DNA from 3 places in the Lysinibacillus sp. NPDC086135 genome. Region 1 is predicted to be linked to each of the others. Evidence: riboswitches for the same ligand, from Rfam matches in the RefSeq annotation. Region 1 holds a riboswitch; each other region holds the start of a gene.
The links. A riboswitch is a leader RNA that binds a small molecule or an ion and turns the genes downstream of it on or off. The one in region 1 is predicted to bind cobalamin.
Positions count from the first base shown of each region.

Region 2: linked by a shared signal. The riboswitch ahead of mmgD (citrate synthase) and the one ahead of ACIPKN_RS04855 (ribonucleoside-diphosphate reductase subunit alpha) in region 1 are both predicted to bind cobalamin.
Region 3: linked by a shared signal. The riboswitch ahead of ACIPKN_RS10940 (hypothetical protein) and the one ahead of ACIPKN_RS04855 (ribonucleoside-diphosphate reductase subunit alpha) in region 1 are both predicted to bind cobalamin.

Region 1 covers NZ_JBIVCA010000002.1:352,459-356,731, forward strand. Annotated here, with positions in the region: gene ACIPKN_RS04850 (ribonucleotide-diphosphate reductase subunit beta) at 1-155, opposite strand, end outside; gene ACIPKN_RS04855 (ribonucleoside-diphosphate reductase subunit alpha) at 168-2,381, opposite strand; cobalamin riboswitch at 2,543-2,730, opposite strand; gene ACIPKN_RS04860 (hypothetical protein) at 2,841-3,524, opposite strand; gene ACIPKN_RS04865 (ECF transporter S component) at 3,521-4,015, opposite strand.
Region 2 covers NZ_JBIVCA010000013.1:112,140-116,412, forward strand. Annotated here, with positions in the region: gene ACIPKN_RS17280 (hypothetical protein) at 1-11, shown strand, start outside; gene ACIPKN_RS17285 (efflux MFS transporter permease) at 4-381, shown strand; gene ACIPKN_RS17290 (MFS transporter) at 311-1,000, shown strand; cobalamin riboswitch at 1,734-1,928, shown strand; gene mmgD (citrate synthase) at 2,121-3,242, shown strand; gene prpD (2-methylcitrate dehydratase) at 3,340-4,273, shown strand, end outside.
Region 3 covers NZ_JBIVCA010000007.1:17,196-21,468, reverse strand. Annotated here, with positions in the region: gene ACIPKN_RS10950 (FecCD family ABC transporter permease) at 1-984, opposite strand, end outside; gene ACIPKN_RS10945 (ABC transporter substrate-binding protein) at 981-1,946, opposite strand; gene ACIPKN_RS10940 (hypothetical protein) at 1,982-2,185, opposite strand; cobalamin riboswitch at 2,214-2,396, opposite strand; gene ACIPKN_RS10935 (acyl-CoA dehydrogenase family protein) at 2,711-4,273, opposite strand, start outside.

The DNA.
Region 1 (4,273 bases):
CAAAAGTTACCGAGCATTTTTTTATACTTAGGATAAGCCCAGCTAAAACGCACATCATCCCAGTTTAAAATGTTAGAAGAGCGCCCGTTGACAATTCCTGTTGAACGGTTCGGTGCATCCTTGTCCATAATTTGTCGTTTTGTAATCGTTGTCATTGTTACTTCCTCCTAGCTCGCGCAAGACTCACATTCTAGCAATTCTACAGACGTTGAGCGCACGTAATAAGTCGTTTTTACACCGCTCGCCCAAGCATTCATATGCAATGCTAGTAAATCTTTCGCCTTAATCGTATTTTGAACATATAAATTAAGTGAAATGCCTTGGTCGATATGACGTGCACGTGCAGCATTTTGCTTGATTGTCCAATTTTGATCGATGAAATAAGCAGATTTATAATACCAAGTCGTTACAGGTGATAAATCTGGTACTGTAACTGGAATTTTATAATCCTTCTTCTCCTCTGAATAACTCTTTTGGAAGATTGGATCAATCGTAGCCGTACTGCCCGCTAAAATGGACGTTGAAGAGTTCGGTGCAACTGCCATTACATAGCCGTTACGCATGCCTTTTTCAGCAACCGCGGCGCGTAAAGCGTTCCATTTATCGCTGTCATAGCCACGTTTGTCAAAATACGCACCCGTATGCCAATCTGAGCCATCAAATAATGGGTAAGCTCCTTTTTCACATGCCAAATCGTTAGAAGCACGAATCGTTAAATACGCAATTTCTTCATATAGCTTGTCCGCAAATTGTACAGCTTCCTCTGACTCCCATTGAATTTCTTTCAGAGCTAATAAATGGTGCCAGCCAAATGTGCCAAGCCCAATACCACGGTAGCGTAGGTTCGTACGCTCTGCTTGTTTTACTGGAATTGTATTTAGCGCAATAACGTTATCTAACATACGTACTTGTACTGGGATTAATCGTTCTAGAACACCGGCCGGTACTGCTCTACCTAAATTAATAGATGATAAGTTACATACAACGAAATCTCCAGGCTTGCGACGTGTTACGATGACATCATCTTCTAGTGTAATAGATTCGAATTCAGTAGCCGACATATTCTGGAAGATTTCTGTACACAGGTTCGAACTGTAAATCATCCCTTCATGCTTATTCGGATTCATACGATTTACTTCATCACGATAGAACATAAACGGCACGCCTGTTTCTAGCTGTGAGCGCATAATACGCTTCATAATATCTATAGCTGGTACGACTTCACGACTTAACAATGGATTCGCGATACATTCCTCATATTTAGTACGGAAAGAACCGTCACCCTTTTTCTCATCGTAGAAATCCTCTAGTGAGTAGCCCATAACCTCTCGTACTTCATGTGGGTCAAATAAGTGCCACTCCCCACGTGCCTCAACAGTTTCCATAAATATATCCGGTAAGCATAGCCCTGTGAAAATATCATGGGCACGCAGACGTTCATCCCCATTGTTTAAGCGTAAATCTAAAAACGTAAAGACGTCTTTATGCCAAACATCTAGATAGACAGCAATAGCTCCTTGTCGTTGCCCAAGCTGATCGACTGAAACCGCCGTATTATTAAGCTGTTTAATCCATGGTAAAACGCCACTTGATGCACCTTTAAAACCTTTAATAGATGAGCCTCGGCTACGAATTTTACCCATATAAACACCAATACCGCCGCCGTATTTCGATAATGTTGCGACATCTGTATTCGTGTCATAAATGCTTTGTAAACTATCATCTACTGTATCGATAAAGCAACTTGATAGCTGTCCATGTGTTTTACCTGCATTCGATAATGTCGGTGTGGCAACAGTCATATATAAATTACTCATTGCCCAATAAGATTCACGGACTTTTTCTAAACGATTTTCTGTTTCATCCTGCATCAGAGTCATCGCAATGACCATCCATCGTTCCTGCGGTAATTCCACTGGTATTTTCGTGTAATCACGGACTACATAGCGGTCCATTAATGTTTTTAAACCAATATACGTAAACAACTCATCTCGACTTGATTCTAGATAAGAAGCGAGTTCCTGAAGCTCCTGCTCACTATATTTTGTTGTTAAACTTTCATGATACAATCCAGCTTCTGTATAGTGTGCTAAATGTTCTGGGAAAACTTTATAAACATCTTTCACTGAAACTCCACGACGCATTGCAAATTGATCATATAGTTTTTCTAAAAAAATTTGAGCTGCGACAAATGTCCAGTATGGCTCCTCCTCATCAATGAGGCTAAGCGTTTGTAAAATCATCGCATCTGCCCATGCTTCAAATGTCGCATTGTCGTTTTTTCGTAGCCATCGATCCGATAATCTTACAAAACTTTCGAGTTCATCCTCTGTGTAGTTTTTCTTGAGCTTAGCAATTTGTTGCTCGATTTGAATTGTCATGTAACATTCTCTCCCTTTCCTTCTCCAGCAACACAAAAAGCGATCACGCAACATTTATCGGTTACGTGATCGCTGTAAAATCGGAAATGGAAATGAAGGACATGCACACAAAGAAGTGAACAAATCTCTCGCCTCCACTTCTCAATCCCCGAAGAATGTGTTGCTGTCTTGAACAACTCGGCAGGTCTCCTGGCTCATGCTTCCTCCAAACGATGGCCTTCCCGTTCTTCACAGTGGCCAATTCATCATTTGTCAGCACTTACAGTTGCGGGGACAGCTTCGGCCTAAGATGACTCTTTTTCCGAATTCCCTTTTAAACCATATTGGTACCGCTCGTCCAAAATACTATATATAGTGTTTTAACTCCTAAACAAATCTAACATATTGTGTTTATTGTTGCAATAGGTGTTTTGCCCCTTGCAAGTTATAAAGTGCTACATTTTCTCGAAACAAGCCCAATTACAATGCAGTTTTACGTAGTTTTTCAAAATTTCTAGGAAATTTTTTTTGTGCTAGCTGCTCTTTTTCTGGCTGAATTCCTAGCAAAACTACTGCACAAGGACCAGCCGATTTCTCGACATCTAACGAACTTTTAACCTGTTGCTCGCCAAAAAGTCGGGTAAATTCGACTTGTAGACCTTTTGATCCAACTGGCCATACTTGCTGTACTATTCCCTCTTTCCACGCCTGAAAAATAGGTTGGAGCTGTGCCACATCTTCAGGCTGTGCAAGGATTTCATTGCCTACAAGCGGTAGTCCATAGGTGTACCAACTAAGCTGTTCATGCTTAGTTGCTGTGCGTTTTTGCTGCTCACCTAGCATCGTTATAGACAAACCTGATTGTAGAGTCGGCATATTGGACTCTGTACTACCGTCTATTTGCGGACAATTAAGACCCGTCTCATCAAAAACCTGCTGAATGCCTGCAACGTAACGAGACCATGCAGCATCCCCTGAAAAATTAGCGAGTATAATATGGCTTGGTAAAGCATTTGCAGCAAGCTGCTCTATAAAAGTAACACGCGCCGTTAAGTATGCCGTTAATTTGTCTGGAGCAGACACAACATCTTGTGGTTTTTCACCAATTGCTGCGGCATTATCAGATGTTGCAATCAACCCACCTATTTTTATTGCATTTCTCAATGTACTCGACCTTCCTTACGCATAAACACTTTAGAGAGAATTGGCATCGCAATGGCAACAATCACTAGATTTATGAGTGTTGCCAATGGAAGACTAGTCAGTGACGCCCAGTAAAATGCAGGACTAATGATAAAGTAAAATGGTAAAGGTGCAACAACACCATTGAAAACAAGTGCCACAGGCCATTTCCAGAAATGCATTCCTTTTTTATGCATTACCCCAAAGACCCATACAACAATAAACATTTCTACTGCGATAATAATATGTAGTGGCCCATATGGAAAGCCAGTAGTTAAGGCTGAGATAAAATGCCCAATGACTCCCGCAACCCCTGCTAATACTGGAGATAAAAATACAACGCTCAACAATGCAGGTGCAGAGTCAAGCGCAGCAGTTGAAATAAATGTTGGTATTTTAATGACTGCACCTACTGCACAAATTGCCGCTACCATGGCAGTGAGCGTCAATTTCATTAATCTTTGTCGATCCATCCCATTTCCTCTTTCCTTTTATATTTGGCTCGTCATGATAACGTAGGTTGATTTCCGTTCCGGTTGGGCGCTTGGTCGCTAACGCTTCACTTTCACGCAGAGCAAAGCTTCCTGGGGGCGTCCGATGAGCCGTTTCGCTTCGCTGCAGGGTCTCATTTGTAACGCTGATCCCCGAGGAGTCGCCCATCCTCCACCCCAATCAACTTATATGCATGACATACGTTTAGCAAAATGTCATCCTTAAATTCCGTTGTTGGA
Region 2 (4,273 bases), on a different contig from region 1:
CTTATGATTAATGTAATTTTCATGGTTGTACCAATCGCAAAACGTAGTGCAACAATGGGAATGGTCATTACACTTGCTCCAGCAACTGGGCCAACAATCGCTGGTATTATCGTCGATATATCTAGCTGGCATTATATTTTCTGGATAAGCATTGCCCTATATATCATTATTTTCTTCACTTTTATGCCAAAAGTGTACAATGTCTCAACGCTAACAAAACCGAAAATCGATTATTTATCTATCGTTCTTTCAACAATTGCATTTGGTAGTATTATTTATGGACTAAGTACTATTTCAGAAAGATTCTACATTGGCAACAATCATAATAGTAGTGGGCATTGTAGCTCTTTTATTTTTCATATGGCGTCAATTTACAAGTAAGCATCCGATGATTGATTTACATGTTTTCAAATATCGTAATTTCGCTATTGGTTCAGTTTTAATATTTATTGTATTCGCATTACTGTTAGCCATTGCGATTCTTATGCCACTGTATTTAAAAGGATCATTATTACTTTCAGCAACGAATGCTGGGTTTGCGATGTTATTAGGAAACATATTAAATGCCGTCTTTGCTCCAATTGTCGGAAAAACGTTTGATCGTGTTGGTCCAAAATTTTACTTACGTTTTGGTTTCTTATGCTTAGTTATTTCAACGAGTATATTATCCTTTGTCATTAGTGCCACAACACCACTTTGGTTAATCATAGTTTCATGTATGATTTTCTACGTAGGTGTCTCAACAACTATTATACCGGCGCAAACAAACTCACTTAATGATTTACCAAAACAGTTGTATTCTCATGGTTCCGCTGTCATAAACACACTTCAGCAAATTGCAGGTGCAGCAGGTACCGCATTAGCCATTACACTTATGACAACAGGACAACACCGCTTTACAGTAGAGCATTCAAAAGCAAGCCCTGAAACTCTAGTTGCAGTAGGTACACAATTTACATTCGGCACTATTGTGATTGTGGCAGTAATCGGTCTGTATTAGCATTATTTGTAAAACGAACAACAAATCATTTGCACTAGTTTTCAAATGAAAGAATAACTTAATATATTCATCCATCTAGTGAACAACTTTCTAACTTACTTATTCATAAGAGAGATAAAAAAATGAATAAACTAATAGCATTCATAACAATTCCTATTTTCTTTAAATGATGTATCGCAAGCTAGTCGTCCATATAGGAACAATAAACGAAGTTGCTGAACACAAATATAAAACCGGCATAGGTCAATAGAAAAACGAAACGCCAGGATCATTGGTAAATCATTGATCCTGGCGTTTTTAGTAACCAAACAGGAAGAGAACTCACAATATCACTAAAACAAATTGATACTTCCTCAATAGTTTGTTTAGGCCTTCAGATAACCCCTGATTCGTTATATCAAGAGAATTTGCCTTTCATCATTCAGCACAAGAATCGTTGCTCCAACACTTATAATCGGACTACTGCCTATAAATTTTCGTAATTCCTAAATGTACCCAAATTTCTCACGATTAATAAAGCTCAAATTTAAAAGAGATCGCCTTTCTTTTAAAGTAACCTCTCTAATGCCGGTTCGGCGGGATCCTTTTAAAAATCTTTTTTATACGAAATATTGCTAAAAAATGTAGAATAGTTCACCAAAAAAGAAAAATAGTTAATGATAGTCTGTCTCTTCCGAATTTTACCTATATTGCTTGTTTTAAAAACTCTATGTTAAGGTAAAATGACAAATTGAATATGCTAAATTTTGGTGGTTCAAATGGAGTTGTTTCCATTTGATTAAAAGGGAAGTTGGTGAGAGTCCAACACTGTCCCGCAACTGTATTTAGGAGTTCAATAACAAGGCCACTGTTTTGTTTGTCAAAATGGGAAGGTGTTATTGTAGCGTTGATCATAAGTCAGGAGACCTGCCACTAAATAAGCATCAATTGACCTACGAGGATAGGGAGGTGTTAGCTACTACATGATCTTTGTGAATTCATGTAAATTCACTGTTTATTTGCTCTATCATGCTTTTGTAGATTAACAACTTCTCAAAGGGGTAGAAGTTGTTTTTTTGTTGTTCTTTCGTGTTTTAATGGTAACGCTTACAAGAATAATTAAACAAAGGGGTTGTAATGAATGGAGTTAAATTATTCACCAGGTCTCGATGGAATCATTGCCGCTGAAACAAAGCTATCTTTTTTAGACACTGTAGGAAGTCAGATTGTGATTCGAGGCTATGATTTGATTGAGCTATCACAAAGATATTCGTATTTAGACATTGTCTACTTAATGTTGCATGGAGAAATACCAACTACCGAGCAACGAGCTAATTTACAGGTTAAATTGAAATCCAATTACCAGGTTCCACAAGAAATTTTTCAAATTTTCAAGTTATTACCTGATGGGACGCATGCTATGGATGGGCTTAGAACAGGCATTTCGGTGTTAGCAGGCTATGATCAGCAAATCAATGATCGTTCTACTGAAATGAATTTGTCGCGAGCATATAGACTTTTAGGTGGTATGCCAAATATTGTAGCGAATAGCTACCGTGTATTAAATGGTCAAGATGTCGTGGAGCCTGATAACCAGCTTTCCTATAGTGCTAATTTTTATTACATGATAACTGGCAGAAAACCAACTGCTTTAGAAGAAGAAATTTTTGATCAATCACTCGTTTTATATAGTGAACATGAGATGCCAAATTCGACGTTTACGGCTCGTGTTATTGCCTCAACACAATCTGATTTGTATGGTGCTTTAACTGGCGCGGTCGCATCATTGAAAGGTAATTTACATGGTGGGGCAAACGAGGCAGTGATGTATATGCTTCTTGAAGCCAAAACAGTAGAAGGCTTTGAAACATTGCTGAAATACAAACTGCAAAATAAAGAAAAGATTATGGGCTTTGGCCATCGTGTTTATATGAAAAAAATGGACCCAAGAGCGCAAATTATGAAAGAGGCTTTACACAAATTCTGTTTGCAGCAAGGAGATCATCGCTTATATCACATGTGTGAAGCTGGTGAAAAAGTGATGGTACAGGAAAAAGGGTTATACCCAAATTTAGATTATTATGCGGCACCAGTGTACTACATGCTTGGATTGCCAATTGAAATATATACGCCAATCTTTTTTGGCTCACGAACGATCGGCTTATGTGCTCATGTAATTGAACAGCATGACAATAATAGATTATTTAGACCTCGTGTCAATTATATTGGCGAGCGTCATAACCTTGAAGAATTGTCGGTATAATCAAGTTTAACAACTCGCCATAGAGCTGATGGGCATTCTGACCAATGTCCATCAGTATACTAGTATGGCAAATTCATGCAACGGAGGGAAGATATAGATGATAAAAACAAATGAACTATCTAAGACAGATCAATTACTAACTGATATTACCGATTATGTATTAAATACAACGATTACAAGTGAAGAAGCCTACGAAACAGCACATTATGTTTTATTAGATACTATAGGTTGCGGCATTTTGGCTTTACAGTATCCCGAATGTACGAAACTACTTGGACCAGTTGTACCCGGTACGGTTGTTCCAAATGGTACGCGTGTTCCAGGAACTTCCTATGTACTTGATCCAGTGAAAGGTGCTTTCAATATTGGTTGCATGATTCGTTGGTTAGATTACAATGACACATGGCTTGCGGCTGAATGGGGACACCCTTCTGATAATTTAGGTGGCATATTAGCAGTTGCGGATTACTTGAGTCGTGTACGTATTGCTGAAGGCAAAGAGCCTCTTAAAATAAAAGACGTTTTAGAAATGATGATTAAAGCCCATGAAATTCAAGGGGTATTAGCATTAGAGAATAGTCTGAATCGCGTTGGTTTAGATCACGTATTATATGTCAAAATTGCGACAACAGCGGTTGTGACAAAGGCATTAGGTGGAACTCGTCAAGAAATTATCAATGCATTATCAAATGCTTGGATTGATAATTCAAGTTTACGAACATACCGCCATGCCCCAAATACAGGATCAAGAAAATCATGGGCAGCAGGAGATGCGACAAGTAGAGCCGTACAATTAGCCATGATGACTGTGCAAGGTGAAATGGGTTATGCAACGGCCTTATCTGCACCTGGCTGGGGATTCCAAGACGTACTCTTTAATAAACAAGAATTAAAGCTTGCAAGACCGCTTACCTCTTATGTTATGGAGAATGTTCTTTTCAAAGTTTCTTTCCCGGCTGAATTTCATGCGCAAACAGCTGCAGAATGTGCAGTTCATTTACATCATGAAGTGACAAATCGTTTAGATGATA
Region 3 (4,273 bases), on a different contig from region 1:
GCTTCTACGTTGCTTGTAAAAAATATAGGAAAAAACGGGTGCCCCAATAAATGCAGTAATGACACCAATCGGTAGCTCTCTTGGCATAATAATTGTTCGCGCTATTAAATCACAAATAATCAGCAAAGTTGCCCCATTTAAAAATGATAATGGCAATAAGTGTCGGTGATCAGAACCCCAAACCATTCTCGTCATATGAGGAACGACTAAACCAACAAAGCCAATCGTTCCAGAAACAGCTACCGCAGCTCCTGTCAACATTGATCCACCCACTAAAATAATATATTTACTGCGCTTAACATGAACACCTAAATGCTTCGCGCGTTCTTCACCATATAGCAGAACATTTAACTCGCGTCTTTGTGTCCAAAGCATAATGGTGCCAATTATGACAAACGGGATAATCATCTGAACATAAGGCCAACCACGCATCGATACTGAGCCAAGCAGCCATCCGATAACTTGGCGAAGCTCTTCACCAGATAATGCAATCATTAAAGAAATCAAGGAACCTAAAAATGAACTAAATATAACCCCCGTTAAAATAAGAGTTTCCATTTTTAACGAGTGGTCTACTATTCTAGCAAAGCCCATAACAGCTACCATCGTTAATATGGCACCTATCATACTAAAGGTCGGCAATGTAAAATGACCTACTACAGGTATTGATATACTAAAAAAAATCGTCATAACTGCGCCAACTGATGCACCAGAGGAAACACCTAACGTATAAGGGTCAGCCAAAGGGTTTTTTAATAAGCCTTGAAAAGCTGCCCCTGCAATTGCAAGTGACGCCCCTACAAGCCCTGCAAGCAAAACTCGAGGTAATCGAATTTTCCATAAAATATTGGCGGCTGTTTCATCAGCCGCCTTATTCCACAATACTTCTAGCGGAATATGAACCGAGCCTATCGCCACACCACACCAGATGCTAATGATTAGAAGCGTAATTGCTGTTACATAGGCTACAATTTTTTTACTCATTTAAACGCCTCAGGGTAGACGGCCTTCGCTAATTCCTCAAGACCATCTGCTAAACGAGGACCTTGACGACTTGTTATATTTTCATCCACTTGTACTATGGCTTTATTTTTCACGGCAGAGATTGTCTCAAAGCCTGCACGTTGTGGAATTTTCGTTAAAATATCAGGTACGTAATTATATGCCACAACAATGACATCTGGATTTTTTGCGATAATTTGTTCAGCATCAATTTTATACCAGCTATTTGAATCTGCTGCTACATTTTCGGCATGAATCATTTCTAGCATTTCATTCATAAATGTACCTTTACCAGCTGTATAAATTTCTGGCTCATCAGACGACTCTACAAAGACTTTTTTCGCCTCAACACCGTCAAGTTTTGTTTCAACTTCTTTAACTTTTGCCTTCATATTTGCCACAATTTTTTTAGCCTCTTCTTGTTTTCCTGTTGCACGACCAAGCTGTTCAATTGTTGTGTAAGTTTCATTAAAGTTTTTTGTATCCGCTACAACAAATACTTTTACACCTGCCGCCTCAAGCTGTTCAATAGCTCCTTTTGAATAACCCATACCCGATGCATGCGCAAAAACGATATCTGGCGTTAAAGCAATAATTTTTTCAATATTATAATCCATACCGCCAACCTTTTCTTTTTTAGTAACCTCTGGTGGATAATCGTCATTATCTGTCACACCAACTATTTCATTATTTAAGCCTAGGCCAAATAAAATTTCTGTGTTACTCGGAATGAGTGAGACAATTTTTTCAGGAGGTGCCTCTAGCGTAATATTCTTGCCAGTAGCATCCGTTATCGTCATTGGGAATGTTGCTTGTTCTACTTTTGTTGTCTCTTGTTGCTCAGAAGATGACGGCTTTTCATTTGTCGCCTCTTTTGTATTACATGCAGCAAGTAAGCCAATAGCTAAAAATGCTGATAACCCTATTTTCCAAATTTTCTTCATGTGAATCCTCCTTAGTCTATTTGTGCGTATAGTTTTTATTGTTTTTTTGATTTATCGATACGTTTTAGTTTTTGATCGCCTAACATTTTGGATTTATCGCCCAACTTTTTGAGTTTATCACCTAACATTTTGGATTTATCGCCCATGTTTTCAAATTTATTGACATTCATCTTCCAAAACAAATACCCCTCATCATAAAATAATGAGGGGGTCAAATTTGCACAAAAATACATATACAAAATCCACCATCCTATCCTCGTAGGCTACAACGTGTTTTCTATAAAGGCAGGTCTCCTGGCTCGTGCTCCATACGCTTTTTCAAGCCTTCCCGAAATTTTCAGTGGCGCAGATTGAAAAAACTCACACATACAGTGGCGGGACCGCATCGGAATTACACCGATTTCCCTTTTCACTTTACTAAAGTAAAGAACCTTTATAATATTCAGTTGATTTTATTATACATGAAAATGAAAGAAGTCGCCTCCATTCGAGACGACTTCTAAACAATCAATTATACCTTGGCATAATTGCGTCCGGGATCGGCTTTGTGCTTAGGCCTGCGTGATGCAGGTCAGTTAGCCGTTATCGCATGGATGCGATGATTTTAGGCTAACATCCTATGTGAACTTCTTTCCGATTCCGTGACATTCGCCAGAGGCTTTGGGCCAACGTGATGTTGGTCACTCAGTAGTCGCCACAGGACGTGGCGTTCTTAGACTGAGTTCCTCTATTTCAGCAGGTGTTTGGACACCTGCCGAAATAAGTTAGACTATATCTGAAAAATACTGTACCGTTTTCATTGGTGCACCCATTTCTCGTAATGCCCATGTGTGCTCTAAATAAATATCTGCTAGCTTCTCATATTTGCCGCCGAATCTTTGTGCCCATTCGACAGCTACAACACTTTCATATAAATGTGCCATTTTCTCTGCAACCCTTTTTGCCTCAAACGTTTTCGTTGCATCATCTAAACGGCTAAATGTTTGCAAAGTTGCACCTAGTTTTGCTAATTGCTCCGCTACAATTTCGACTAATGGACTGTCAGGTAGTTTTTCTAGGCGCTCTTCCATGACACGAACAAACAAATCATGCACATGAAACTTATCAACTAAGCGAATGAGCTCTAAAGCTAAAATATTCGCAGTCCCTTCCCACACAGTAAGTACCTGTGCATCTCTTAATAACCTAGGTGTAACAAAATCTTCAATATAGCCGTTTCCGCCATGTAATTCAATGGCTTCACTAGCATAATGTACAGCTTGCTCTGCCGTTTCTTTTTTCATGATCGCAATATACAAGCGGTTTAAAATAATGTCTTCTTTATTCCCTCGCCCACTAGTTACTTTATCGTACAGCTGAATAAGATCAAAAACTGTGGCAACTTCTACATGAAGCTTGGCAGCGAATTTCCCTAGTGTATCCTGAATCATAGGATATTGCGTTAAAGACTTACCAAACGCATAACGATTTGTCACATAATGCTTCGCCTCTAAATATCCACGGCGCATAATACCGATAGAAGCAACCGCATTGCAAATTCTTGATAAATTAAGTGCCTCCAGCATATAATAAATTCCTTTATTCGGATCACCTACGACATAAGCTAGTGCACCATCAAATTCCACCTCACCTGAAGGCACTGCTTTAACGCCAAGTTTATCCTTTAAACGCCGAATGCGTAGGTTATTAACTGTGCCATCCTCATTTCGCCATGGAACTGCAAACAATGTTAAGCCCTTTGAGCCTGCCTGAGCCTCTTCCATGCGCGCCAATACCATGGTTACTCCACACATTCCTGCATTAGATGCAAAATATTTCTCTCCATATAAAAGATACTGATTGCCGTCCTGTCTTGCCTTCACAACATTCGCTCCAACATCAGAGCCACCTTGACGCTCCGTTAAAAACGTGGCCCCCTCATATAGCTCTGTCTCTCCTGTTGCACAAACATGTGGTAAAAAGCGCGCTTTCACCTCATCACTCGCATAATGATCAAGGAGATAAGCCGTTGCCATCGTTAAAGTAACAGGACAGTAAAAGCCTGGCTCAGCATGTGATAGTATATAGCCTTGAGCAAAGCTATAGACATAGTTACCCTTTCTACCTAATTGCGGAATATCCTTATGCACATAGCCAACAATGCCGGTATTGTACGTCTCTTCAATTGTTCTTTTATAGCCATCATTGACCCAAACCTCTGACACTTCTTCACCATAGGCATTATACCTTTGTAATCGAGGTTCACCCTCTCTATCCGTATGCTTGGCTCTCACATCAATATCTCCAGCACAAAGCTCACCAAAATCTGTTAGCTCACGTTTTGCATA